Linked DNA regions of Bdellovibrio bacteriovorus. The main gene of each other region encodes a partner of the protein of the gene in region 2 in a complex. Links are inferred from orthologs where the notes say so. Each region holds a gene or a part of one and is shown on either strand. Other genes may lie near its edges. The genes, in order: dnaN and AZI87_RS15240.

Region 1 (6,272 bases), on a different replicon or contig from region 2:
CAATCACACCGTAAGATGGGAAGTCTGGGCCCTTGATGTGAACCATCAAGTCTTCAAGTGTACAGTCCGGCTTATTGATAAGTTCAATACAACCATCAATGACTTCGCCCAAGTTGTGCGGAGGAATATTTGTCGCCATACCAACGGCGATACCTGAAGAACCATTCACCAAAAGATTCGGGAACTTCGCCGGTAGAACTAGAGGAATCTGCAAAGAGTCGTCGTAGTTCGGTCCGAACGGAATAGTTTCTTTATCGATATCTTGCAAAAGTTCTTCTGCAAGATGAGTCATACGGATCTCAGTGTAACGCATAGCTGCCGCGCTATCGCCGTCGATAGAACCGAAGTTTCCTTGTCCATCCTCAAGTGGATATCTCAAAGAGAAATCCTGGGCCATACGAACCATAGTTTCGTAAACCGCAGAGTCACCGTGAGGATGGTATTTACCGATTACGTCCCCGACAACACGGGCAGACTTCAAGTAAGGTCTGCCAGGTCGGTTGTTCATTTCACTTTGTGCAAACAAGACACGGCGGTGAACTGGTTTTAAACCGTCGCGAACATCGGGTAGGGCACGACCCACGATAACAGACATCGAGTACTGAAGGTAGGCATCACGCATTTCCTTACTGACATCGACGCGGGTTACGCCTTTTTCTTCATTATTATTTTCCATAACTTCACCAACTTAAAAAACTAAAATTAAACGTCCAAACTACGAGCAAGAAGGGCATTGTCATGGATGAACTGACGACGCGGTTCAACCATTTCACCCATCAAGATTGAGAATGTCTCATCCGCTGCAACAGCATCATCAATGTTTACTTGAAGAAGAGTGCGGTTTTCCTTATTCAGTGTAGTTTCCCACAACTGCTCCGGATTCATCTCGCCCAATCCTTTGTAACGTTGGATGTACATTCCTTTTTTCGTAGATTCCATTACGTGAGAATAGAATTCGTTGTAGTTATCGAACTCAATTTCAGTTTCACCTTCCATGATTGTCATCGGAAGAGTGCTCACACCTTGGATATCATTCCAGATTTTACGAAGCTCGATAATTTCGGAAGAACGCAAGCTTTCAAGGCTGAATTTTGTCGTCATACGATCCGCGTAACGAACAGTGTAGATGTCAGCATAAGGTTTTCCTGTAGCTTCATCTGTTTTAACTTCGCCTTTGTACTCTGTGATACCCAGTTTTTGATTTCCTTTAATCCAATCACCCAAATCGTTCAAAGAAGTTTGGATTTTACCAGCGTCGGCGAAAGTTTTTTCGAAATCGCCTACCTTGCTTAACAAGAAATACAAAACATCTTTGTCGTACTTTTTTGAAGATACACGAAGAAGGTCATTGAATCTTTGAATGTTCAAAATCAATTGACGAAGATCGGCTTCTTTCAAGCTTTCTTTTCCTTTGATTTTGAAAGCATTCAAACCAGAGCTTAAAAGGAACTCGGTTAATGCTGCTTCGTTTTTCAAATAAGTTTCTTCTTTACCTTTTTTCGCACGGTAAAGTGGTGGTTGAGCGATGTAAACATAACCGCGCTCTAGAACCTCCGGCATTTGACGATAGAAGAATGTCAAAAGCAGAGTCATGATGTGCGATCCGTCGACGTCGGCATCGGTCATGATAATGATTTTGTGATAGCGGATTTTATCCACGTTCACGTTGTCTTTACCGATACCAGTTCCCAACGCAGAGATAATAACTTTGATCTCTTCAGAAGAAATAATTTTATCAAAACGCGCTTTTTCGACGTTTAGGATTTTACCTTTCAAAGGCAGAATCGCTTGAGTACGACGATCACGTCCTTGTTTCGCAGATCCACCGGCAGAATCTCCCTCCACCAGGTATAATTCGCAAAGTGCGGGGTCACGTTCTTGGCAGTCCGCCATCTTACCCGGCAAAGATCCACCATCCAGTGCTGTCTTACGACGAGTCAAATCACGAGCTTTACGAGCGGCTTCACGAGCACGCGCCGATTCCACACACTTAGAAATAATATTCTTAGCCACGGCAGGATTACGATCCATCCAGTCCGCAAGTTTTTCATTCACTAAGGCTTCAACGATACCTTTAACTTCGGTGTTCCCAAGTTTCGTTTTCGTTTGTCCTTCAAACTGAGGCTCACGAACCTTTACTGAAATCACGGCTGCCAAACCTTCGCGGATGTCTTCACCCTCAAGGTTTGCTTTCAAATCTTTCAGAAGGTTTTTTTCCGTCGCGTACGCATTCGTTGTACGAGTCAAAGCCGCACGGAAACCAACTAAGTGAGTACCACCTTCGTGAGTATTGATGTTGTTACAGTACGTGAAGATAGATTCCGAATAAGAATCATTCCACTGCAAAGCGATTTCTACGTCGACATTGTCTTTTTCACCTTTGAAGTAAACGACTTCATTGTGAAGAGATTTTTTAGATTGATTCATGTACTGAACGAATTCAGCAACACCGTTTGCATATTGGAAATCTTGTTTCTTTCCTGATCTTTCGTCTTTCAAAGAAATATGAAGACCCGCATTCAAGAATGCAAGTTCACGAAAACGATTTGCAAGTGTAGCGAAATCATAGATGACAGTTTCATCTTTGAAAATTTGACGGTCCGGTTTGAACGTCACTGTCGTTCCAGTTTTATTCGAAGCTTCACCTTGAGCTACTGGCGCGACGATGCGGCCACGCTCATAGTTTTGTCTCCATACGAAACCTTCACGATGAACTTCGACAGAAACACGGTCAGAAAGTGCATTCACAACAGAAGCACCCACGCCATGTAGACCACCGGAAACTTTATAACCACCACCGTCGAATTTACCGCCGGCATGAAGAACGGTCATAACGATTTCAAGAGCAGATTTACCATTTTTGTGTGCGCCTACGGGAATACCGCGGCCATCATCTTGAACTGAAACCGATTCATCGGCATTGATTGTGACGTAGATGTGTTTGCAATGTCCTGCAAGATGTTCGTCTACCGAGTTATCCACAATCTCATACACAAGATGGTGATAACCTTTGAAACCGGTATCACCGATATACATCCCTGGACGTTTACGAACGGCTTCAAGTCCTTCAAGAACCTGAATCGAGTCGGCGGAATATGTTTTTTGTTCTTCGACTGACACTGTGTACCCCTCACTGACTGCATACACCCTGGAAAACCAGAGTGAAGTTATTCATCGAGGATGTGACCATCCTTGATGCGCAAAACGGAAAGCTGATCGAGGCTGAAAGATTCAGGCAATGTGAAATCTGTCGTCGTCACAAAAATCTGCGTATTGATCTCGTGTAAGAACGTAATCAGTGCATCTCTTTTGGCTTTATCGAGTTCAGATAAAACATCGTCTAACATCAAAACCGGATAGGTTCCGTGAGCCTTCCTATGATACACAATTTGGGCCATTTTGAAAGACAATATGATGGCTCTTTGCTGCCCTTGGCTACAATAAAATCTTGAGTCTTTTTGCCCATATAGGAACACAATATCGTGCTTGTGAGGGCCTACCAGACTGGTTCCAGATGAGAGCTCCGCATCATGCAGTTCATTCATCCTTTTTTGCAGCGCAAATTGGACTTCTTCTCGGGTAAAACCCACCGCATTTTGATCCGAAATCAGGTATTCCACCGAGATATCCACAGCGTCATTTTTAGAAATGTACTGCATGGCATTATTAAAATCTTTCGAAAGACCCGCTAGAGCATTGATCCGGGCGTGGCTTAAATCGGCCGCTAAACGCAAGAATTGGGGGTTTAGAGCGTCCAAAAGGTTCTCCGTGACCGTTTTGTCGTTCAAACCCTCCAAATAGTTTTTAAGGATCTTATTGCGCGTTTTCAAAGCTTTGCGATATTCCGCGATCAAATCCGCATTTCTTCGTTCAAAGGTGATGAGTAATTCATCTACAAGTTCACGGCGATAATCCGCACCTTCCTTGATCGATGCTAAACTTTCGGGACTGAACACGACACTAGCAAAAATCTTGCGCACGTCAGTGGAAGACACTTTCTTATCGTTCAAAGTTAGTACTTTGCGACTTTTGCTTAATCCAAGTTTGAGTTTGTAGTGGAGATCATTTTGAGTAATCAGCGCTTGGATCAAAGCCTCTTGGTTATTCGAGTTGATCAAGGTGCGATTATCACTGTAGCGAAAAGAGTCTCCTTGAGAAATCAGGTACATGGCCTCAAGAAGATTTGTTTTACCTTGCCCATTTTCACCGACAAATACATTCACACGCGGAGAAAATGGAACTACTACGTCCCGGTAATTACGAAAATTAACAAGACGTAGCTTTTCAAAAATCATCAGATTCTCATAGGCATCACAACGCAAGTGTAAGACGTGTCGTTGTGAGGACGGATCAATCCAGGAGAAAGATGATCGTTCAATTCGAAATCAATTTTGTCTTGGCTCATACTCGTCAAGATGTCAGTCACATACTTCGCGTTGAAACCAATTTTAATTTCTCCGCCTGCGTATTCAACTTCGATCTCTTCTTTCGCGTCACCAAGCTCTGGGTTGTTCGAAGAAATTTCCATACGGCCGTTAGAAAGATTTAACAGCACCGCTTTGGATTTTACGTTCGCTAAAAGTGATACACGCTTCAATGAAGTTAAGAATGCTTCACGGTGGATCATTACTTTTTGCGGAAGTTTCTGTGGAATAAATTGTTGATAATTCGGGTACTTTCCTTCGATCAAACGGATCATCAAGATTGTTGATGAATGTTTCAACACGAATTGAGAACCTTCGATTGCGATTTCCACATTTCCATCAATGCCTTCCAAAATCTTTTTGATTTCGTGAAGACCTTTACGAGGAATGATAACACCTTGAGTAGCGGCCACTTTCACTTCAGAAAGCGGTTTGTTCACTAGACTCATACGGTGACCATCCGTCGCCACCATCTTAAATCCACCTTGAGGTGAAAGTTCAAAGAACACACCGTTCAGGTGGTAACGAGTTTCATCATTGGAAACAGAGTAGATTGTTTTATCAATCATCTCTTTCAGAACACCGGCATTGATGCTGATAAAACCTTGAGAGTTGTATGTTGGGAAGATCGGATATTCTTCAGCAGAGATACCGACGATTTTTGAAGTGTACTTCCCTTGCTTGATTTCCAACCAGTTGTTTTCTTTTTTGATTAAAGTGATTGGGCCTTCAGAAAGTTCTTTTGCGATTTCGAAAAGACTTTTTGCAGAGACCGCCACTTTTCCCGGTTGATGTACTTGAACCTTTGTTTGGTCTGTCAGGCTGACTTCCAAATCTGTTGCAAAAACTTTTAAAGCATTTTGATCAGCTTCCAAAAGGACGTTGATGAGAATGGGCATTGTGTTGCGCTTCTCAACAATGTTCTGTGTCTTTCCGATAAGGCTTAATAAATCTCTTTTATCAATTTCAAGTTTCATACAACCTCTTGAGCCCTCTTATTAACTATTACTATTAATATAAATAACTAGTAGTAGTAGTAGGGGCGTGGAAAACCTAACAAATCCCCTAAACCCATGTAAACACTAAAAAACACTTGTGGATAAAGACTCTGCATAAATCGTCTTAAACTTGGTTGATTTTGGGGGTAACTCGGATCCACATTTTAAGCCCCAAATTTTTCCTCAACCTTATCCACAGTCCACATTCACACGCCTGTGATATTGTGGATTCTCTGTTCTAAATCTTCGATATCTTTGGAAATATCTTGATCCGTGGATTGTAGATTCTTGACGCGTTCTAGAGCATTCATCACAGTTGTGTGATCTTTTCCGCCAAAAGCCTTCCCGATATCCACTAAAGATTTATCCAAGAACTTCTTAATCAAATACATCGCAATTTGACGTGGAACGACAATTGGCTTGGCGCGAGTAGAGGATTTAAGATCCAAAACGCGCACTTTATAATGGTCTGCTACAAGCTTCATGATCTCTTCAACAGAGATCGTGGATTGCGTTTCATGGTGCGAAAGAATGCGTTTAACAAGCTCGTGATCGATCGGAAGGCCTTGCAGTTCAGAGAACATTTTGACCTTCTTAAGATTACCTTCAAGCTCTCTGATCGAACGTTTTGAGATTCTTGCGATATAATTCACAACATCTTCAGGTAAACGAACGTTAAATTTTTCGGCTTTATAACGCAGGATCGCGATACGAGTCTCTAAATCCGGCATAGTGATATCTGCAATCAAACCGCGTTCTAGGCGAGTGCGACTGCGGTCTTCTAAACCATGGATATCTTTCGGCATACGATCGCTGGCTAAGATGACTTGCTTACGACTGTCGATAAAGC
Region 2 (6,252 bases):
GGAAGATCGGCAGAGATATTCAACACAACCGTGTTGTTCAATTTCGCCGCTTCTTGATTGAATTTTCTAACAGACGCCGCACATGTGCCTGTGTCTACGCTTGGAAAAATATTAAGAACTTTCTTTTTGCCTGCGAAATTTGCCAGAGAAACTTCTGATAGATCGTTTTTCACAAGTTTGAAATCTTTTACTGTTGTGCCTTTTGCCGGAAGTTCTCCAGTTGTTTTTACTGGGTTTCCTTTAAGAGTGATGCTTGCCATAATAGCTCCTTAAGTTAGATTGAAAAATGACATAATCACGTTAATCCTGCGTCTATTATCACGCAAGAAGAATGCCTCGCGCTGTCTTACATAGGTACGTTTGACGGGCTGAGCCCTCCTTGATTTTTTCAGAATCGAACAGCAACTATCGAAAATAAGATACGAGGTGGAGACTAAATCTTGACGCATTTGCTTACTGCCGCCGTGGCAGTAGATTTGTCCTCTAAAGACGCATCCCAATTCCGCTGAATAGTTTCACTTGTCTTTAAACACCTTACCTCTTCGTCACCTGAGTTCATACTCTACCTCAGATATTTCTTGGACCCCCATGCAAGGAGATGATCTTGAAAAAGTCACTGATTCTATTCACAGCATCCACGATGCTGATCGCCTGCTCCCCTGATATCAGTTCCCACGACGCTCTGACATCAGCGCCAGGCACATCCGTCATTGGTGGCCAGCCCATCATGGAAAGAACAACCGAAGCTTCGCGCAGTGTGATTCTTGTTGAGATGACAAATCGCTTTGGCCAAGGCTTAGGTTTTTGTACGGGCACATTGATTGGCTCGCACACAGTCTTGACCGCAGGGCATTGTTTCGACAAACAGCGCCTGCCGTCCCTATCCGGCGTGAACATCATTTTCACGACGAAAAAATATTCAATGTATCAACGCTCCCCAACCACTCGCAAAGCTAGCGACTGGGAAATTCATCCCGACTATAACAGCACTAAAAAATTATATGACCATGACATTGCCGTGGTTCGCTTTGAAGGCTCGATACCCGACGGATTTCAGCCGGTGGATTTCGATACCGACAGACGCACCGATTATTCTAATGAAGAAGTCTATGTGTATGGTTACGGACGCTCGAAAGATTATACGGGAAGAAAAAACCAAGACATCTATGCTTATCTTGGTCAGCTTCATCGGGGCATCTTGACGATTGATTCTTCATACCATCGCTCTGACGATCGCTATTGGACTGTCAGCGGTGCCGACACCTCTATCTGCCAAGGAGATTCCGGCGGTCCGCAGTTTTATCATAAAGAGGGCGTGCTAAAAGTTATCGGCGTGAACTCGGCCGTACTTGGTCCCAAGCTCGCCAACGGACAGTATAGCTGTATGGGTGTAACTCAAGCCACGAAAGTCGGCGCGGCTTCAGATTGGATCATCGAAGCCATCGACAAAATGAACTAACTACCATTTTATTTTGGGGAACATCTTCAGAGCATTGATACGCGTTTGCTCGCAAAGCTGTTCTTCTGAAATGCCTTTGAGTTCCGCCACAAATTTTGCCGTGTGAACCACGTAGGCTGGCGTATTCTTTTTTCCGCGCATTGGAATAGGCGCTAAGAAAGGAGCATCGGTTTCAACGTGAATGCGATCCAGTGGCAACATCTTCACCGTCGCACGAAGACTGTCGGCATTTTTGAAAGTGACAACTCCACTGATGGAAATATTCAAACCCACGTCCAAAGCTTGTTTTGCCAACCACTCTGTTCCCGTGAAGCAGTGAACAAGTCCTGTGACTTCGCCTTTAAATTCCTTCAAGATCTCAATCGTGTCTTCTTCCGCATCGCGCGTGTGAATTTCAATCGGAAGTTTCGTGCGTTTCGCGATTTCCAACTGCGCACGGAAAGCTTCTTTCTGCTGTTCACGAGGGGACTGATCATAGTAGTAATCTAAACCGATTTCCCCAATCGCCACCACACAAGGTTCACTGGAATGTTCTTCGATAAAGCGACCCGCTTCTTCGGTATAAACTTTCCCGTCGTGGGGATGAACTCCCAATGTGCAATACACATCAGGATAATATTTGCGGGCGATATCCAAAACGATGGGATGATCACCAGGCTCGGTACCAATAGTGATGATTTTACGAACGCCGGCAGCTTTTGCATTGGCAATTGCAGCTTCGACGCCCTCTTCGAGCATGTTTAAATGAGCGTGAATATCAATCCATTCCATAGGGTCAGTATACCCTAGGGACGATGGGTAATAAAGAACTCTTCCATGACCAACTGAGGATCACGGTTGGCGCCAAAGGACTGCTCTACCTGCAGGGACTTCTGCATTAAAGCCAATAAGAATTCGCGGTTGTATTCGGCCAAGGTCTTAATAATGGGAGCCTGATCCAAATTCGTGATCTGAGTTTTAGCACCTTCTTGAAGATAGATCGCGTCCTTCATAAAGCTGACCCAATAAGAAATCAGACGCTGCCCTTGAGCACGATCTTTGAATTCCGTGCGCCAAGTTTCATTCAAAAGAAAATCCGCATCCGTCAAAAAGAGATTCAGCATCTCAACGGATTTTTGACGAAGCTCTAACTCAGGACCCTCTTGCAACTGTGCGAGCTTCTCGAAACTTCCGCGAGCCGCGCGCAAAGCCCAGGCAGGTGCTTTCACTTTTTTCTGAAGATCTTCGGACGTCAAAGGTTTGAACTGCACAATCCGGGAACGTGAACGAATGGTTTGCATCAAGCCCGCGACACTCGGAGCAATCAAAAAGAAGAAGGTTCCTTCAGGAGGCTCTTCCAAAGTTTTTAACAAGGAGTTTGCGGCCTGCGGATTTAAATTTTGCGCTTGATCGATGATGATCACGCGATTTCCGGAAAGACTTTTAAGACTGAGGAACTCAATCACCTCACGGGCTTGTTCCATCTTGATTTGCGCGCCGGAAGGCTCAATGATCTTAAGACCTTCATGCGTCCCTTGCGCCATACGGAAACAAGATGGACATTTGCCACAACCGCGAGGGCTTTGTGGACAAGCCAGCGCTTGTGCCAAGCCTTTGGCGGTGAGCTTTTTTCCAATGCCGGCAGGTCCGACAAAAAGATACGTCTGCCCGGGCTTTCCCTGTTCAAAGGAAGCCACCAGCTTTGCGATAATATCTTGATGTCCTAAGACGAAATCGAGCAAGCGAGCCATCAACAACCTATTTCAAAATATTCTTTTCGGCCAAAGCCTTCAGAAGTTGTTGGAAAAGAACTTCGGGAGTTTCTTGCGCATTGAGCACAAGCCATGAAGACGCTTCAGCGCGAGCTTGCTTTAAAAAAGACTGACGCACTTTTTCGTGAAAGGAATCCGCTTCAGACTCGATGCGATCTTCACTTTCTCCGTTAGCGGCCCCACGCCCTTGACGACGTGAGCGAGATTCCTCGACAGAAAGATCTAAAAGAATTGTTAGATCGGGTTTCAAACCACCCGTAGCGAAGTCGTTTAAAGACATCACATCTTTTTCAGAAATATCACGACCGCCGCCTTGAAAGGCCACTGAACTTGCGGTGAAGCGATCACAAAGAACCCACGTCCCTTTGGCCAAAGCCGGACGAATCACTTGTTCGACGTGTTGAGCGCGGCTTGCTTCATACAAAAGAAGTTCAGTGCGGGGAAGTGGCGAAGGCCCTTCCGTACGAAGAATCATATTGCGAATTTCATCCCCAAGAGGTGTTCCTCCCGGTTCACGAGTGCGTTGAAAAGCCACCCCACGACGCGCCAGTTCCCCTTCAAGGGCACGCATCAAGGAGCTCTTCCCAGAGCCATCCAATCCTTCAAAAACCAAAAATTTCATTAAGGCCAACTTCTAATTAAAGACTACACTGCAGCTACGGCCACGGCCGTACGATAGAACTTTGTCAGATATAGCGCGATAGACGTCAACAAAACGCATTCCGACAAGGCGCATTGAACCGCGAACGTCGCCAAATTCGAGTCTGACGAAGCCCTTAACCAATGGGGACACCGTGACACGAATAAGATGATGGCGTTCAAAGCGGTTGGTGAACGTCAATAGATCCGCCAACGGAGGCGGAGGAAAACCTAAACTCGAACTCAATCCAGCTGAGAAATACTCAGGTGATGACACACTATAACCAGGCACTGCCGGTGGATAAAACGAACTTCCTTTTAAAGTCTCAGCCCCATTTCGTCGGCCCAAAGTGATGCCCGCTTTACCGACAATACCCAAGACCGAAACTGCTGCTTTGGTATTATCAAAACTTTCTGAATTGTGGAAAATCTCAAAAACGAAGGCACGCTTTGATTTATTAAACGCGAAACTTAAACCCACTTCTTCGGCACCACCGCCGCCCTTACGCAAAACGCCGGTTTCAGCTAACGCTCCTACAGAAACACTCAATCCGAACTCGTTCGAGTCAATCACCAGAGGCGCTTGGGACCATAATTTATAATCAATACCTTTTAACACAGCTTGAACTGCTTGATGGCTGCGCACTGAAAAAGTTCTTTTTTCTGTCGGCGTCTGCTCGACTGTTTTTCCGAAGGCTTGCTTGGTTTTTACCTTCACAAAACTAAAGGCATCTCCGACCACACTGCCCGCGCCGAATACAAACTTTGTTGAATTCATAATACGAGCCGCATTAGCCAAGAACATCAAACGCATTTCTTGAAACTTTTGTTTTCTATCTTCAGGAAGACTTTCATAAGCCTGCATTGGGTCGGCTTCTTCGATAGATCCGCCTCGAGCTAAAATCTGCTGTTTTACTTTTTCAGGAAGCTTTAAGCCTAAAGCTGCTTTCATCTCTTCGCGGTCAGGGTACTTGTCAAACTCGAAGATCTTGTCTTCGGCAATTTTGATAAGCGTCCGCTCTTGGTCGGCGATCTGAACCTTATCTAGAAGTTTTTCTTCAACTTCCGTCTCAATACGAGACGGGTCTTCAGCCCATGAATGTGCTGAAGGCAAAAGGAAAAGCAAAGCCACCAATAAGAAGCGCCACTGTGTTTTCATACTGATGGGACTTGGTGCAAAGCCAAGACCGGGTTTTTCGAGTACTAAGTATTTGATTGGACGAGAGCTCGTATGTCTAAGCCTTCGACATCGAACCTTCCCAGGGCACTGAAAGCCGAGGCCTTACAGGTTTATAAATGGCTCCCATCTGACGGACTTGTGCACTTCGCCCTTCGGGATCACAAAACCTTCCTCGGAAAGAAAATACGTTTCAATATTCACACCCGCATTTTCAGTGGTGATAATATGAAAGCTATTAACCTCTCCGCGCAAGCGATCTGATGTCGCGCTTCCTGCAGATATGTGCAAAATCTGATGGCCCTCTTCATCTTTGACGGTGGCCACCCAATTTAAGTGCGAATGCCCACTTAAAACCAAATGCGGCTTCAGAGCCAAGACTCGATTCGCCAGATATTCAGGCTGGATGCGAGCCAGGTCTTTAGGTTGAAACAAAGGATGATGGCATGCAATCACCCGCAGGGCCGAGTCGGGCGCATTTGAAAAAACCTTTTCCGCGCGTTCGATATCTTTTTTTAAAACGCGTCCTTCAACGGGACGAAAAACACTGGCCGTACGGAATCCCACGATCACCATTTCGGGATCTTCAAAAGTGTCAGTCGTCACACTGCGGATAAAACGATTGTAGTTTCTCAAAGGCTGCACCAGACGCGCGACGAAATTGTACAAAGGAATATCGTGATTTCCGGGAATCGTTAATACTGGAAAGGGAGACCGTTTGATGAACTCGGCCGCGGCCTGATATTGGCCTTTGCGAGCCCGTTGGGTCCAATCCCCCGTCATGACGATCAGATCCAACTTTTGTTGTTGAGCCGCCAAAAAATTTTCAAGCGCCTCAATGGCCGGAGGATGAATGCGCCCGAAGTGGAGATCAGAAATATGCAGAACTCTCTTCATCGAAATACTATGAAAAAGATCCTCGTGTTGGTCAACCCCAAGGCTCGTCAAGGCCACTTGGTCGAGGAGGAAATTACGGCGTGGCTGAAAGAAAACGGCTATGAGGTGTTGGATCACAAGAGCACACCGAAACGTCCGATGACAGAAGTTATTGATGACTTCGCAAAAGAAAGTCCTATCGTGCTTGTCTCGGGTGGCGATGGTTCCGTGCGCGAAGCCTTGCCGGCTCTGATACGCCACAACCTTCCATTGCTTTTAATTCCCTCAGGAACCGCCAATAACTTAGCTCGAACTTTGAATATTCCAACAAACACCAAAGACGCTTTGGA

What was found.
Region 1: the proteins of AZI87_RS15240 (region 2) and dnaN are in contact, whole or in part, in a cryo-EM structure (PDB 8GIZ), measured with the Escherichia coli proteins. The link is inferred for Bdellovibrio bacteriovorus from one-to-one orthologs.

What each region holds. Positions count from the first base shown.
Region 1 is NZ_LUKD01000001.1:1,465,474-1,471,745, reverse strand. Bases 3,349-6,272 are described here. They hold dnaN (DNA polymerase III subunit beta), read right to left. Parts: upstream 5,402-6,272; coding sequence 4,295-5,401; downstream 3,349-4,294. Other genes in these bases: dnaA (chromosomal replication initiator protein DnaA), read right to left, coding at 5,629-6,272; recF (DNA replication/repair protein RecF), read right to left, coding at 3,349-4,295. Also shown: gyrA (DNA gyrase subunit A), read right to left, coding at 1-676; gyrB (DNA topoisomerase (ATP-hydrolyzing) subunit B), read right to left, coding at 703-3,120; more of recF, read right to left, coding at 3,168-3,348. UniProt on the Escherichia coli protein: Confers DNA tethering and processivity to DNA polymerases and other proteins. Acts as a clamp, forming a ring around DNA (a reaction catalyzed by the clamp-loading complex) which diffuses in an ATP-independent manner freely and bidirectionally along dsDNA.
Region 2 is NZ_LUKD01000008.1:125,193-131,444, reverse strand. The notes cover bases 1,218-4,121. They hold AZI87_RS15240 (ATP-binding protein), read right to left. Parts: upstream 3,190-4,121; coding sequence 2,245-3,189; downstream 1,218-2,244. Other genes in these bases: AZI87_RS15230 (hypothetical protein), read right to left, coding at 3,845-4,121; tmk (dTMP kinase), read right to left, coding at 3,197-3,832; AZI87_RS15245 (TatD family hydrolase), read right to left, coding at 1,460-2,230; AZI87_RS15250 (S1 family peptidase), read left to right, coding at 1,218-1,459. Outside these bases: tpx (thiol peroxidase), read right to left, coding at 1-260; more of AZI87_RS15250, read left to right, coding at 605-1,217; more of AZI87_RS15230, read right to left, coding at 4,122-5,008; AZI87_RS15225 (metallophosphoesterase family protein), read right to left, coding at 5,132-5,923; AZI87_RS15220 (diacylglycerol/lipid kinase family protein), read left to right, coding at 5,933-6,252. UniProt on the Escherichia coli protein: Part of the beta sliding clamp loading complex, which hydrolyzes ATP to load the beta clamp onto primed DNA to form the DNA replication pre-initiation complex.